One region of the Paenibacillus sp. N3/727 genome, then DNA from elsewhere that is predicted to be linked to it. Evidence: riboswitches for the same ligand, from Rfam matches in the RefSeq annotation. Region 1 holds a riboswitch; the other holds the start of a gene.
The links. Region 1 has a riboswitch for FMN ahead of ribD (bifunctional diaminohydroxyphosphoribosylaminopyrimidine deaminase/5-amino-6-(5-phosphoribosylamino)uracil reductase RibD). Riboswitches for the same ligand answer to the same signal wherever they lie in the genome.
Positions count from the first base shown of each region.

Region 1 (7,866 bases):
AATTATCAATCGACGAAAAATATAATACTGAAAGTTTGTTTTATGAAATTCCGTACTTCTCATCTGAACAGTTATGGACACAAAATAATCAACGAACAATAGTTGTTGTATATAAGATTGATAATAAATCATCATGGTGTCCATTGCGGATTGATTTTAAATTCAATAACAAAGAAAAAGAAACAGACTATTGGTTATATGTTTATGATCAATCAGGAGAAAGAACGGTTAAATGGGAGTTTGTAGCCCACGAAGGTAAGAGTTTTACGAACAATTCCAGACTATCAGACCATTAAACTATCAGAATTAATTGGATATAAACATAAGGATATTTAAATAAAAACTCCATTTCATAAAGAAGTGGAAATTTGATTTAATATAAAATACATAATAATAGGCTATGATCTAGTAAAACCTCAATGTACAATAAACTAAAGTACATACTGGAGGGAGGCAGTCTTTATGAAAAAACTTAAAATCTTTGGAATGGCTTTCTTTGGAATTGCAGCATGCCGACAGAAAGCCACTGTCGTATAGTAAACTCCAGCAGATTTATCCAACAGACATTGAAAAAGGTATTAAGCATATAGATTTCATTTATAATTTTAGCAAGATGCCAACAGAGTTCGTTGTGGTTGATATTGAAACTACTGGCTTGGATAGTACCTATGACAGGATAATTGAAATAGCCACGTTAAAGTATAAAGACGGAAAAATCATCGAAGAGTTTAATCAACTGATTAATCCTGAAATGCCAATACCGGATTCTGCAACAAGGGTAAATGGAATCACTAATAATATGGTAAACACCAAGTCTAACATTTTTGAAGTTATTGATATAATTTTTAGTATGATCAATGGTGAATTAGTGGTTGGATATAATGTGAAATTTGATATTGGCTTTATCGACAAAGCGCTTGCCAGAGATGGAAGATGCATTGAAAATATTAAAGTAGTAGATGTTTTAGATTTAGTTAAAGGTACATTTTCATCTGAAACTAATGATTATAAATTGGCGACCATGAAAGAATACTTTGGTATTGTAGATGAATCGCATAGAGCATTATCTGACTGCAGAACAACCTTAGAGGTTATGAAAAGATGCATAGCCGCCAAGGATAGCAAAAGATTAGAAACAGTATCTAAATTCAATGAATATGAAAAGGCCTATATTTCGATCCTTGAGCAAAGACTTCATGAAATTGGCTTAACACTAAATACATATTCGATTCATGGTTATTTCCACGGTATGCATTCAAGAATGATTAATCAGATCAACGTTGGTGTAGATAGTCTTTTTACAGAAGAGAAGGTTGGTTTTGGCGGTCTCATTCCTGAAGAAATGTTGCTTGATGAATTGAGATTGAGAAAAGAAGAAGTCCTGAAGCAGCGGGTCTTTAGGACTTGGTGAAACTACCTTTCATAAAGATTGTCGAATACATAGAAATCCTGCGATTACCCGAGAAATAAACATGACCCACTTTGTAAGTGGGCCATCAAGCTTTTTTATGATTTTTGTGTATTTGTAAGTATTGCCATTGCAATCAGAATATCAACTGATAATTGATAATTATCTAAGTAGAGTTCGGACTAAAGATGGTTCGCTATGTGAAACACTAGCGGTGTTCACCTACGACAACAAAAATTATGAATTGAGTATAGAACAACGAACAAACAAATAAAACATGAGTTTGATTAAAGCCCATTTTTAGACATTCCAATCCTCAAAGTCACCTGCTCTAAAATAATTTCCAAATGTATCTCGATTAGGGAAACCGTCTGGATGAGCTGGAAATACAGGCATTTTATGCCTACAACGATGACACCATGTATGTGTAGATTCATGATAAATATAATGCGAACCTTTATTGTAACAAGCGGGACATTTGTAGTGTAGTTTGTAAAGTTGTTTACCACCTTTGATTTTAGTACCAGTATAAATTAAGCTTAATTGCTCATCTTTCTCTTTATAAACGTTGTCCAGTATTCCACTATTCTCAGTATAGCTTTTGATAAGATCCTCTTTTATATCGTTATTGACTTCTTTTTGGGTTGCATTTGGTTCTACTGAGTCAACCACATTAAAAAATGATTTGTAGGCTTCACCTATTTGATCATATGTCTTAGTCATTTCTAGTATATCTGAGTTAACTCCAAAAAGATTAAAGACATTTTGGATAATCATTAACTTGCTAATGTTATCAGAATCAGAAAGCTCGATTTCAGCCTTTTTACCATTTCCATTGTCTATAGAGATTTTAACATTTAACACAAACTCACCTCTTCAATAGATTATCTTATATGAGATGAGATACCCAAACAAGTTTAAATGAATGGGATATATAGGAAAATAAAAATGCTTGGAGACGGATGGTTTCCTTTTGACAAAGAATCAATCGCACAGTGTCATAGTTGTTACAATGGGGTTAGTAATCGTTGTAAGTATTGTAATGAATTAGTTGACAGGATAGGTTGAGCGTCAGTTTGAAAAATCATTAGAAGCTCGTGGTAGAGATAATGAGAAGTCTAATGAGCAAGTTTGATAGATTTGAATCGCCGTATCCAAGAGTAGAACTAACTGGAAGAAAAAAACATATGAGTTGCTTAATAACCCACCTTTTCATGTAATTAGAATCGGCAAATTGATTAGGGTTAGTAAAGAGGTTTTCATCAATTGGCTTGAAGGAAAATAAATACATAAGAACGAGCATGCGTATTTACGCTTGCTTTTTTTGTTTTTGAGTGATAATTTAATAAGCATTAAGATAGTTGACTGAGGGAAAAGTAATTCCTTCCTTTTAGTAAATCGGTAGGAAATCATGCATAACTACGGATAACTAAAGGAAATAAGAGTCATATATCTTATCGTAATCTTATTCTGGAATCCCTTAATGTATCAACGTATAAGGAACGTTAGAGCACTAAAGACAACATTGGGGACCAGCACAACAAAATAGGTTTTTAAGTTAGATCCTTCGGGGCAGGGTGAAATTCCCTACCGGCGGTGATGGACGTGGTGAAGAAGCGTAGAGCCTATGTAAAAGCTTATCACTGCGGACTTAGTCCGTGACCCGGATATACGTAAGTATATGCGGTGGACCTGGTGTAAATCCGGGACCGACAGTATAGTCTGGATGGGAGAAGGAGAGAAGGCGAATTATCGCTTATTTTTGCGGTATAGTCTGATAGGAACAGTAATAATTGATATGTGCAGGTTTTCACAAAGTATGTGCAACCAATGGTATTGCCTTTTGAGCAGTACAGTTGATGCTCTTCTTTGGTTATAACCAGCATGTCTTGTTTATTTCTGTCCATACTATACATTTATTCTCCCAATTAAATCAAAGCCCTGTTTGGATTATATGATCCGGACAGGGCTTTTTTGTGCAGAACGGACAACATCCCGAACAGGAATGTTGAACCCGGTTCGACCTGACTGCTTGTCAGTGCGAAACTTCGATGTGAGGGGAGGCGAATATTGTTGATGGATATGATGAATGATGAATTTTATATGTCACTGGCACTGGAAATGGCAGAGCGGGCTCAAGGACAGACGGGTATCAATCCGGTAGTTGGGTGTGTCATTGTGAAAGATGGCAAGCTTATCGGGATGGGTACTCATCTGGAAAGAGGTGCTCCTCATGCCGAAGTGTATGCACTCCAAATGGCGGGAGCCAAAGCTTCTGGTAGTACGGTTTACGTAACACTAGAGCCATGCAGTCATTTCGGTAAGACGCCTCCATGCAGTGAAAGGTTGATCGCGGAAGGTGTCAAGCGGGTCGTTATTGCGAGTAAAGATCCCAACCCTCTTGTTGCAGGCAAGGGAATTGAAATCCTGCAAGGTGCTGGAATCCAGGTAGATACAGGGATTCTGAGCGAGCGTTCCCGCAAGCTGAACGCGCCGTTTATGAAGTATATAACGACAGGCAGGCCCTATGTCACGCTGAAAACGGCAAGCACATTGGATGGCAAAATCGCTTCCAAAACCGGTGATAGCAAATGGATATCTAATGAAGGAGCCAGAGATAGGGTTCATACTCTCCGGCATCGGCATCAAGCGATTATGGTCGGTGTATCTACCGTCATAACAGATGATCCGGAGCTTACGACTCGTTTGCCGGTTGAGGGACTGAATCCGACTCGAATTGTGGTGGACTCCAAGCTGAGAATTCCGCTCAGGAGCAAAATGCTTCATGACGGGGCAGCTCCAACACTAATTTTAACAACAGGGCAGGGGGATCCAAAGAAACGGGAGGCACTCCAAGAAATAGGAGTTGAAGTGATTTCCTGCGGCGAAGGTCCCCGGGTAGACTTAACGCTTGCAATGGACCTATTAGGTCAGAAGGAGATCGGCTCTATCCTGCTGGAGGGTGGCGGCACTCTGAACGGATCCATGCTTGAAGAAAGGCTTGTGGATAAGGTGGTCCTTTTTATGGCTCCAAAGATTGTCGGCGGCTTGGGTGCCCCATCAAACTTCATGTTTAGTGGGGTGGAGCAGATGAGCGATGCCATCACATTGAACGATGTTGAATTCGAACAACTGGGTGATAATTTGTGCATCACTGGAACACCGGTCTGGTCCGAATCCGTAAATTGAGCTGATACAAAAAAACGGACACAATCCAGAAAGGAGGAGGCTTATGTTCACAGGACTTGTGGAAGAGATCGGTGAAATGCGCCAGATCGGTCGCAAAGGCGAAGCTATGGTGCTTAGCATATCGGCATTACGTATAATGGATGATTTAAAGCTTGGCGACAGTGTCGCGGTCAACGGGGTATGTTTAACCGCAACAACGATCGGTAAGAGCATGTTTACGGTGGACGTTATGCCGGAAACATACCGTAGCACCAATCTCAAGGAGCTTCAAGGAGGAAGCAAGGTGAATCTGGAGCGGGCAATGGCTGCTGGAGCCAGATTCGGAGGCCATATCGTCCAGGGTCATGTTGACGGCACTGGGATGATCCGGAGCGTTCATTCCGATCAAAATGCGGTTGTCTATGAGATTGCTCCTTCGAACTTGGATCTGTTTAAGTACATCTTACCTAAAGGCTCGGTCACTCTGGACGGAATCAGCCTGACGGTCGTTAAAGTTAATGATTCTACCTTCACTGTTTCGATTATTCCTCATACGCTTGCCGAAACGGTGTTGGCATACAAAAAAGCTGGCGATACGGTGAATATAGAAAACGACATCTTAGGCAAATATGTTGACCATCTGCTTCATTACGGCTCTCAAGGGGCTGCCAGCAAAACATCAAGCAGTGGAATCAGTCATGATTACCTGTCAGAGCATGGTTTTGCTTAGTTAAGCCTTACTACATCTCCATGAAAATGAAGGAGGAACAGCAATGGATGACCGATTTGAATTCAGTGCGATAGAAGAAGCGATATACGATTTAATGAGAGGTAAAGTCGTTATTGTTGTAGATGACGAGGACCGGGAGAATGAAGGGGATTTTATCGCACTCGCAGATAAAGCAACACCGGAAGTGATCAATTTTATGATCACGGAAGGCCGGGGGTTAGTGTGTTTGCCCATCACCCAAGCAAGGGCTCAGGAACTCGACCTGAAACCGATGGTATCACAAAATACCGATTATCACGGAACGGCGTTTACCGTCTCCATTGACCATAAAGATACGACCACAGGCATTTCCGCCTTCGAGCGTTCATTAACTGTTCGTGGCATTATGGACCCTAACGCGGTGCCATCCGATTTTCGAAGACCAGGTCATATGTTTCCTCTCGTTGCGAAGGATGGTGGCGTACTACGCCGTGCAGGTCATACGGAGGCTGCGGTTGATCTGGCCCGCTTATGCGGCTCTTATCCTGCAGGTGTCATCTGCGAGATTATTAAGGAAGACGGTACCATGGCCCGTCTGCCGGATCTTGCCCAGATCGCACAGAAAAATGATCTGAAGCTGATCAGCATTAAAGATCTGATTCACTATCGCAATGAAAAGGATAAGCTAGTCAACCGAGAGGTTTCCGTGCGAATGCCAACCGATTTCGGAGAATTTCAGGCCATCGCCTACACGAATGAGGTTGACAGCAAAGAGCATATGGCACTTGTAAAAGGCGATATTAACGGGGATACTCCGGTTCTCGTGCGCGTACACTCCGAATGTTTGACCGGAGATGTATTTCATTCCCACCGCTGTGACTGCGGTCCACAGTTTGAGGCAGCTTTACGGCAGATTAATGAAGCAGGTGAAGGTGTTTTGCTGTACATGCGGCAGGAAGGTCGGGGAATCGGACTTATTAACAAGCTGAAGGCGTATAAGCTCCAGGAAGAGGGGCTGGATACGGTGGATGCCAATCTGAAGCTGGGCTTTCCGGCTGACCTGCGCGATTACGGAATCGGAGCGCAAATTCTGAAGGATCTCGGAATTCGCCAAATCCGGCTACTGACGAATAATCCACGGAAGATTAAAGGGCTTGAAGGCTACGGACTTGAAGTTGTGGAGCGTGTTCCCATCCAAATGCCAGAGAATGAGGATAATACCGGTTATTTGCACACTAAGAAGGCCAAGCTGGGCCACATGCTGAAGTTTGATGATATTGAACAGAACGAACAAAGCAGCAATTAACGAACTACTAAACCAATAAACCAATCCGAAAGGTTGATGACAAGTATGACACATTATTTTGAGGGCAATCTCGTATCCGAAGGGTTAAAGTATGGCATTGTTGTAGGACGATTTAATGAATTTATTACCAGCAAACTGCTGGGAGGAGCGTTAGACGCGTTGAAACGCCACGGTGTTCAAGAAAATGAGGTGGATGTAGCGTGGGTTCCCGGGGCATTTGAAATCCCTCTGATTGCTCAAAAAATGGCGGAAAGCGGTAAATATGACGCGGTCATAACGCTTGGTACAGTGATCCGTGGATCGACTACACATTACGATTATGTGTGTAATGAGGTTGCGAAAGGTGTATCTGCCATCAATCTCAAGACTGGCGTGCCAACCATCTTCGGCGTAGTAACTACGGAGAATATTGAACAGGCGATTGAACGCGCAGGAACCAAGGCTGGAAACAAGGGTTGGGATTCTGCTATGGCTGCGATTGAGATGGCAAACTTGACGAAACAGTTAAAATAGTGCTTATTTAATGTAGTGCCCTTTTTTTCGGGCACTGCATTTTATTTTTCGGCGGGAGGATTCACCGTGACCGTAGTATTGTACAAGCTGGAGACGTTTGAAGGACCGCTGGATCTGTTGCTTCATCTCATAGATAAAGCGGAAATTGACATCCAGGATATTCCCGTCAGTGAGATTACCGAACAGTACATGGCTTATCTACAGAGCATGCAGGAGCTGGAGCTTGAGATTACCAGTGAGTTTTTGGTAATGGCTGCCACACTGCTTTCAATTAAGAGTAAACTTTTGCTTCCAAAACCTCCGGTTATTGAAATGGACGAGTTTGATTTTTTTGAAGAAGACGATGTGGATCCGAGGGCGGAGCTTATACAGAGACTGATCGAATACCGGAAGTATAAAGGAATCGCACAGCATCTTCATGAACGTGAATGGGAGCGAAGCCTGATCTATTCTAAAGAACCGGAAGATCTATCCCCTTTTATGCCTGTGATTGAGGAAAATCCTGTACAGGGTTTACATACCTCAGACCTCATTGCCGCCTTTCAAAAGGCGCTCAGCAAAGCGGTCAAGCGTACGTCGTATGCACGTATTCAAAGGGATGAAATATCGGTTAAAGATCGGATAAGACAGGTGGTACAGACTCTGGAAAGTGTTGGCCCGGGAGGAAGAGTGCTGTTCTCCAGGCTGCTGCACGAAGAGATGGTAAGGCATGAGATTGTTGTTACTTTTTTGGCGATTCTGGAGTTAATGAAAATGAAACAA
Region 1 is NZ_CP093336.1:2,419,596-2,427,461, forward strand. Features, by position in the region: gene MNQ98_RS10830 (hypothetical protein) at 1-296, shown strand, start outside; gene MNQ98_RS10835 (3'-5' exonuclease) at 497-1,411, shown strand; gene MNQ98_RS10840 (hypothetical protein) at 1,709-2,272, opposite strand; FMN riboswitch at 2,968-3,150, shown strand; gene ribD (bifunctional diaminohydroxyphosphoribosylaminopyrimidine deaminase/5-amino-6-(5-phosphoribosylamino)uracil reductase RibD) at 3,485-4,597, shown strand; gene ribE (riboflavin synthase) at 4,641-5,306, shown strand; gene MNQ98_RS10855 (bifunctional 3,4-dihydroxy-2-butanone-4-phosphate synthase/GTP cyclohydrolase II) at 5,350-6,591, shown strand; gene ribH (6,7-dimethyl-8-ribityllumazine synthase) at 6,637-7,104, shown strand; gene MNQ98_RS10865 (segregation and condensation protein A) at 7,171-7,866, shown strand, end outside.

Region 2 (7,866 bases), 990 kb from region 1:
AAGAGCGCTTAAGCTGGATAGGAATGTGTCAATTTGTACGCTCAACGAACAGCAATGGGGGGACGTGTTTCTTTCCATGATGCGGCATGTGGAACCCTATCGAAGGCCAAGATTACGAAATAGCGTTTCACCAAAAAATAAATATAGGCGATAAACATCAGGTTTCGCGGGATGAGTCGGCCTTATGATAAAGGACGTGTATTCAAATGTTTTTAATAGAAGAACGTAATGAACGATTGGGAAAACAACTGCTTCGTATGGACAGTGATGCCATGTTTGCAGGAGTCGTAACGGGGCATAATCCCGGTGAGGTGTGGGTGGACGATTATGATCATCCTTCATCAGCTCTCGTCTGGTCAGGAGGTTTGGGGGGCTTTTGTTTTATGGGGTGCCCTTCATCGCGAATATCAAATGCGACCTTGGAAAGGTTGATAGACGATGAGATCATTCCGTTTCTGAAAGAGAAGGATACTCATTATTTTGAGTTTTCGGTGGATGGTGAGGAATGGCAGCCGATTATCCAAGATACGCTTGGTAATCGAGGGCTGAAAGACAGTTATCAATATGTGTATAAATCGGATCTAATTTCCGGGCAGTATCAAGGTAACGGAAACCCTGTTTTTCCGGAATCATTTACGGCTGTCAGGTTAGACGCGCAGCAGCTTCATGAGTGGGGTCGGAATGGAGCGGTAAATGCTGACTTTTTAGTTCAGTATATTAAACAGTTTTGGGGGACAGTGAACGATTTCTTAGCGGAAGGACACGGTTACGCTGCCATTACTGACCGTAATGTTATCGCGAGTTTGGCCATATCCTCTGCGAAGTTCGGAATGACCCATACTATTGGTGTAGAGACATTGGAGGACTATAAGCGCTTGGGGCTGTCGAGCTCGCTTGTGAAACTGCTGTTGAACGATTTCCATGAGCATGGGATTATGGCATGGTGGGACTGTACGGACAGTAACATCGCCTCGCAAAAAACAGCAGAAAAAGCAGGCTTAATGAGAACGCATCGTTATAAGATATACTGGTTTACGTTTTGAGGGGAATTTGAACAATAAACGGACTCGGACTGCTCGATATACTTTGAGCAGTCCGTTTTTTACTTTTTTGAGAAAGGTATTATTTCACTTGAGTTCAACTGCAGCTCGTTCGCTCTTGAAAACCGACATCAATGTCGGTTATAATAAACTTCATAAAACGACAATTATGTCTAATTTGCAAAGGGGGTAGGAAGAGATGTCTCCGAGAGTGAGCGAACAATACAAGCAGCAGAAAAAAACGGACTTGCTGAAGGCGGCAAAGCAAGTGTTTACTGCCAAAGGGTATCATCGCGCTACGATGCAGGATTTGATGGTTGCAGGTGGAGTGTCCAGAGGGGCGCTGTATGCCTATTTTGACAATATTGAACATGTCTATGAAGAGCTGCTTCGGTTGGAGGATGAAGAAGATGCTTTGTCTTTTCAAATCGAAGATGGCACACAGACGTACTGGAAGCAGCTGACTGAATGGCTCCTAACGCAGCAGAAGGGGATGGAAGCTGGAGAGCCATCGCTTGCCTTGGCTAATGCCGAGTACTTTCTGTCGTTACATTATCGCTCGGATTCAGGAAACGAGAGTTACATGAACATGCGTTACCAGAGACTAATTGAGGTATTAACTTTATTTTTTCAAAAAGGAGTTTTGCAAGGCGAATTTAACCCAAGTGTGCCCATTGCTCATATTGCCCGCTATCTTATTTCATGTATGGATGGAATCGTACTTAATACCACTCGTCTGGGTCATGAAATAACAAAGGTAGATGAACAGATGGAAATGCTAGTGTTTTCTTTAAAGTCCATGTTGTTCCGGGACGGATATAAGGGAGATTGAACATATTAGGAAGGAGAATAAGCAATGCTATTTGAATCTGCTAGAATTAAATTCCGTAAGATGACAACGAATGATGTGCAGATGTACAACCAATGGAGAAATGACCTTGAGGTCATGACAACGACCAGTCCTTCACTGGATTTGTATACTGAGGAAAATACGCACGAATTTGTCAGCCATGTTATTTTGGGATCTGACACTTCCAAAAGCTATATCATCCTGGACAAGCAATGCGATCGGTCGGTTGGCATCATTTCTCTCATTCAGCTGGATTACAAAAATCGCAATGCAGAATGTATTATCGATATTGGCGAAAAAGACTACTGGGGCAAGGGCTACGGAACCGAGGCGCTCCGATTGCTGCTGGATTATGCATTTTTGGAGCTGAATTTGCATAGGGTCTCTTTAAGGGTGTTCTCATTTAATCAAAAAGCGATACACTTATATGAAAAAATAGGGTTCAAGCATGAAGGGGCTTCCCGGCAAGCGATCTTCCGGGACGGTACGTGGGGCGACATTGTCCAGATGGGGATTCTTCAGCATGAGTATGTGACAGCTAGATAAATGCATTGTAAAGCAGGCATGTTCGCATGTCTGCTTTTTATTGTTATACAACCTTTTAAAGAGAGAAAGATTTGGTGATGTAGACGGAGACGGAATCAGTGAGAACATGAACATACAGGAGGTAGGCGAAGAACAAGCTCTGACCAATCGCCAAAAAGTTGTCAAATGGTATATTGATGAGGTGTATAAACGGTGGAGTCAGACCGATTATTCGGAGCTTGATTATTTAAAAGAGACCTATCGACCGTAGTGTTGTAAATAGAGAATTTTTTATGGTTGTAACTTATCAACATATACTATATAATTCTCAGTAACAAACTTATGATATGAAATTATCATGATTTTCTGCAAAAAAATGTATTTACATGAAACTATTCGTGTTATAATTTCAGTGTGATCTTTGTATCAGCGAATTGTCCTAAATTTTAGTATCATAAGTTCAAGTTAATCATGCATTACAAAATATAATAAATGAATATGGATCTTCGGGGTAAGGTGAAATTCCTAACCGGCGGTGATGGTGCGTTACTTGTGAACGTGCTTCAGCCCGCGACTCGCTGTTTCGAGATTGAGATGGCGACTGACTTGGTGTAATTCCAAGGCCGACGGTATAGTCCGGATGGGAGAAGATCAAACATGAGTTTGTCGCGGGCTTTTTTAAGCTTTCGGCAGGCTTATTTGGTCAGCCCCCGTATCTTTCGACATAGTCGATTACGGGGGCTTTCTGCTGGTAAGACTCCGTATTCAGGACAGGAGACAGCAAGATGGAAAATGTTAGCTCAAGTGTTAAGGTGCAGCCGACCTCAACGGCGAAAGGGAAAAGCAGCTTTAAAGGTGGATTTTGGCTGGTTGTATTGGGAGCGGCTCTGTGGGGTGTAGATCCCCTGTTCCGGATCATTCTTCTGAAGAATATGACTTCCTCTCAGATCGTACTGCTTGAACATGTTATTATATCTCTTATCGCGATACCGGTTATCTGGAAAAACCGTCACGAGTTCAAGAGTCTCGGTTGGCGGCATGTCGGCGCGCTGCTCTTCATATCATGGGGCGGCTCGGGTATAGCGACCATCCTGTTTACGATGGGACTGACGAGCGGGAACCTGAACGCCGTGCTATTACTGCAGAAGCTACAACCGTTATTTGCCATTATTCTGGCTAGTCTGTTACTTAAGGAAAAGCTTCCACGTCATTTTTCGGTTCTCTTTATTTTGGCACTTGGCGGTACGTATTTACTCACCTTCGGATTCACGCTTCCGATTGGCCATTGGAGCGAGTTTATACAGGTCGGAAGTCTGCTCTCACTCGGTGCTGCTGCACTGTGGGGCGGATCGACAGTGATGGGACGCTTGATGGTCGGTCAGATGAAATATGAGACGGTCACGTCTCTGCGGTTTGTTCTGGCTCTTCCACTGCTCAGCGTCATTACATGGAGTGAAGGAGCAGCATGGAATTTGCCGGCTGCCGGAACAACGGACTTTGCCGCGGTTATGCTTAATCTGATCGGTCAAGCACTGCTGCCGGGTTTGCTTAGTCTGCTAGTGTATTACAAAGGACTTACGACAACGAAAGCGTCGGTAGCGACGCTTGGGGAGCTGAGCTTCCCAATGGTAGGGGTGCTGATTAACTGGATCGTGTTCCGCGAGGTTATCACTTACGCCCAAATTACGGGCTTCCTGCTGATCTGGTTCGCACTGTTTATGATCTCCAGACAATCAGATTCCAGCTCTCTGGCGGGAGAGCAGGGATAAGAATATTTGTATGAACAAGCTGTCGAGGCAACTCGGCAGCTTTTTTTAAGAGAGAAGTACAAACTTCGGAGCAAACGGCATCCTTGTCTCGCAAAGAAAAACTACAACCAATGGGTGGTTTACTTGTTCTCTTTCTTCCCGCAAATTAATTGATCGAGCATGTATCGTCACTTTAGCAGCTTGATCTCATCTGGTGTCACCAAATACGTATAGATCGTTTCCATTTGCGGCCCTTCTCCGTTTTCCGGCTCACAGTTTTGTTTCACCGTCACAATATAACCCGTCCCGGGCTGCTGTGTGTCTGTAATCGTATTGAACGTCTGGAGGCTGTTACCGCATTGCGGTACGAGCTTCAGCACCTTTTCCTCCGCCGTATCACGGGTAAACTCCTCCGGGACAGTGCATCCGGTTGCCACCATGGAGACGATGAGCAGACACCATAATAAACGTTTCATCTGAACCTCCTTTGAATCCACAATGAATATCAATGGTCCTCGTCTGGATGTATGATGTATAACGTTTCCGAATTGCAAAATGTTGCTCTCTCCTGCAGATCTGGTTAGTCATGATTAACATTGCGTCGGACCCAATTTACTGGTTGCTTCTCAAATACAAGAAAGCAGGGGGACTTTATGACCCCAACTACTTCCGGATGAAGGATAAGCACATAGAAAAATATGAGCGGCAGTATCGGTCTGCCATTTGACGGTGACCCGAGAGCGAGTTACGGGATTATTGATTTTTGCCACGGGAATATTGCCGTCCAGCTCAGAAGGATAGCCTATGATACGGATAAGGCGATCGCGATCGCCAAAGAACGCGGAATGCCGGGCATTGACGCTTTTGAATACGCACTGCGGATAGCCAGATATCCGTATGACAGTAAAAAACAGCTGACTTAGTAGAAACGGTAAAGCAGGCCGTCCCATGACTTCATCCGTGGGTGACCTGCTTTTTTTGGGTTTCATGCTGTGTTTCTTTAGGCTAAGTACGGTCGACGTCACAACGTATCGCTGTCCTTAAATTTTTTATGAAAGCGCTTTAAAAATATATTGCCAATGACTAACTACCTTGCTATAATCGCCTTGAAAAGGTTTTCAGAAGAGGATGTTTAATATGATAAAATCAACGATCCGAGATGTAGCCCGAATGGCACAGGTGTCTATAAGCACCGTTTCCAGAGTTATGAATACTCCGGACTCCGTGGCGGAGAGTAAACGAAATAGGGTACTCGAGGCCATTGAGAAGCTGCAGTATCAGCCGAACTCTTTTGCACGCGGCCTGATCTATAAGAAGTCCTTTACACTGGGTCTGCTCATTCCCGATATCGAGAATTTTTACTATACCGGGATTATCCGGGGAATGCAGGATGCGTGCATTAAGTTTGGTTACAGCCTGATGATATGCAATACGGACCGCGATAAGGACCGGCTTCTCTCGTATATTGACACCTTTCATGAGAAGCAGGTCGATGGGATTGTATTTGCCAGTGATGTCCTGTATCCCGAATACTACGAAAAGCTGGTCCGTACCAAAATACCTGTTGTTCTCCTGTCCACATATTCAGATGAATACGATATCCCTTGTGTGGAAATCGATGACGAGGCAGCGGCTTACGATGCGGTGAAGTTCTTGATCGAGCTTGGCCACCAGGAAATCGGAATGATCGGGTTCAATCATGACAATTCGATTTCAGGGCCTCCCAGGTATGAAGGCTTTGTAAGGGCGCTAACGGAAGCGGGCCTGGAGCGTAATGTCGGGAAGATTCGGTTCGCGACACACCGCTTCGAGCACGCCTATGGCGCTGCACACGAATTGTTTACGGATTATCCGGAGCTGACCGCGGTGTTTTGTGTAGCCGATGAATTTGCCATGGGCGTCATTTCCTACTTAAAGGACCGGAATGTGCTTGTTCCAGGGCAGGTGTCTGTCGTAGGCTTTGACAATTTGCGGATGGCGAATATGTTTATTCCTAAGCTCACCACGATTGCCCAACCGATCTATGAGCTGGGATACCGGGCAGCCGAAAAGCTTCATGAGCTCGCGACCACAGGAAACGTTAGCGTTCTAAGGGAGAGGATGGCGCATAAACTCATTGTCAGAGAGTCTTCCAGGGAAAAATAGCCTTGCTTTTCGGCTGTTTTGAAAAGCTTTTCATATTATAAATATAAACGCTTTTACAAAGAATTTAAGCTTGGTTTGACATAGCCATTCGAAAAGCTCTATTAAGGAGGTGATCCGCAAACTCCTGATCTTAGAATCTCATAAATTGGACTGTAAGGGATGCCAGTTTTCCAACATTTATTTCAAAGGGGATGTAAGGAAATATGAGAAAAGCTGCAAAATCCAAAATGTCATTGGTGATGGTGCTCCTGTTATCTTTTGTAATGGTACTGAGCGCCTGCGGAGGATCGGGTGAAGCGGGACCTACAACAGAGCCTCCGGCGCCAAGCAATAACAGCAACGAAGGGAACAAGGACACGGGTACGGATGCAGCGGAGGGATCGCCGCTTGAAAAAGCGCTTAAAGGGGAGTATAAAGGCACAAAGGTAACGATGTACGGGCCTTTTGTGGACGTGGACCAGAAAAAGTTCGAGGAAAGCATTAAGGACTTTGAGGAAAAAAGCGGCATTGACATCCAGTATGAGGGCTCGAAAGAGTTTGAAGCTACGATCAACGTCCGTGTGGACGGAGGCAATGCTCCGGATATCGCCGATTTCCCTCAGCCCGGCCTGCTGGCTTCCATCGCCAAAACCGGCAAAGTCATCGACCTGACCAGTGTGCTGGACCAGGACAAATTGAAAGGCAACTACAACCAAAGCTGGCTCGATATGTCCATGATGGACGGCAAAGACGGTAAGATCATGACCGGTATCTGGAACCGCAGCAACGTGAAGAGCCTGGTCTGGTATCCGAAGAAGCAATTTGAGGAAGCCGGTTATAAGGTTCCTGAGACTTGGGATGAAATGATGCAGCTTACCGAGCAGATTGCCAAGGACGGCGATCCGGCGTGGGCTATCGGGATCGAGAGCGGAGCCGCTACAGGCTGGCCTGCGACAGACTGGATCGAAAATATTATGCTTCGTACGACCACACCGGAAAACTACGACAAGTGGGTGAAGGGAGAGCTTCCGTTCACTTCACCGGAAGTCAAAAACGCATTTGATATCATGTCTAAAATTTGGATGAATCCTGATTATGTATACGGCGGCAACAAATCCATCGTTACCACTTCATTCGGGGATGCCGTGAAGCCGATGTTTGAACATCCGCCTAAAGCCTGGTTTAACCTGCTGGGCAACTTTATTACAAGCTTCTTCCCGGAAACCGCCAAGGTGGATGAAGACTATGACTGGTTCTATCTGCCGCCGATTGATGAGCAGTACGGCAAGCCGGTGCTCGTAGCAGGTGATATTTACGCCATGTTTAACGACCGTCCGGAAGTCCGTGCCGTAATGGAGTTCTTCACAACCGGCGAATCCATTAAGACATGGGTACAGTCCGGTGGCGTCATCGCCCCAATGAACGATGCTTCGCTCGATTGGTACTCCTCTGAATCCGACAAGCGGATGGCACAGCTTGTACAGGATGCAACGACCTTGCGTTTTGACGGCTCGGATCTAATGCCAGGTAAAGTAGGTGCGGGCACGTTCTGGAAGGGGATGACCGACTACGTGAGCGG
Region 2 is NZ_CP093336.1:1,427,063-1,434,928, forward strand. Features, by position in the region: gene erm (23S ribosomal RNA methyltransferase Erm) at 1-154, shown strand, start outside; gene MNQ98_RS06290 (GNAT family N-acetyltransferase) at 207-1,043, shown strand; gene MNQ98_RS06295 (TetR/AcrR family transcriptional regulator) at 1,240-1,872, shown strand; gene MNQ98_RS06300 (GNAT family N-acetyltransferase) at 1,897-2,436, shown strand; gene MNQ98_RS06305 (DUF4855 domain-containing protein) at 2,477-2,686, shown strand; FMN riboswitch at 2,914-3,071, shown strand; gene MNQ98_RS06310 (DMT family transporter) at 3,201-4,184, shown strand; gene MNQ98_RS06315 (hypothetical protein) at 4,352-4,639, opposite strand; gene MNQ98_RS06320 (hypothetical protein) at 4,862-5,086, shown strand; gene MNQ98_RS06325 (LacI family DNA-binding transcriptional regulator) at 5,301-6,308, shown strand; gene MNQ98_RS06330 (ABC transporter substrate-binding protein) at 6,512-7,866, shown strand, end outside.
Region 2: another riboswitch for FMN. It lies ahead of MNQ98_RS06310 (DMT family transporter); the one in region 1 lies ahead of ribD (bifunctional diaminohydroxyphosphoribosylaminopyrimidine deaminase/5-amino-6-(5-phosphoribosylamino)uracil reductase RibD).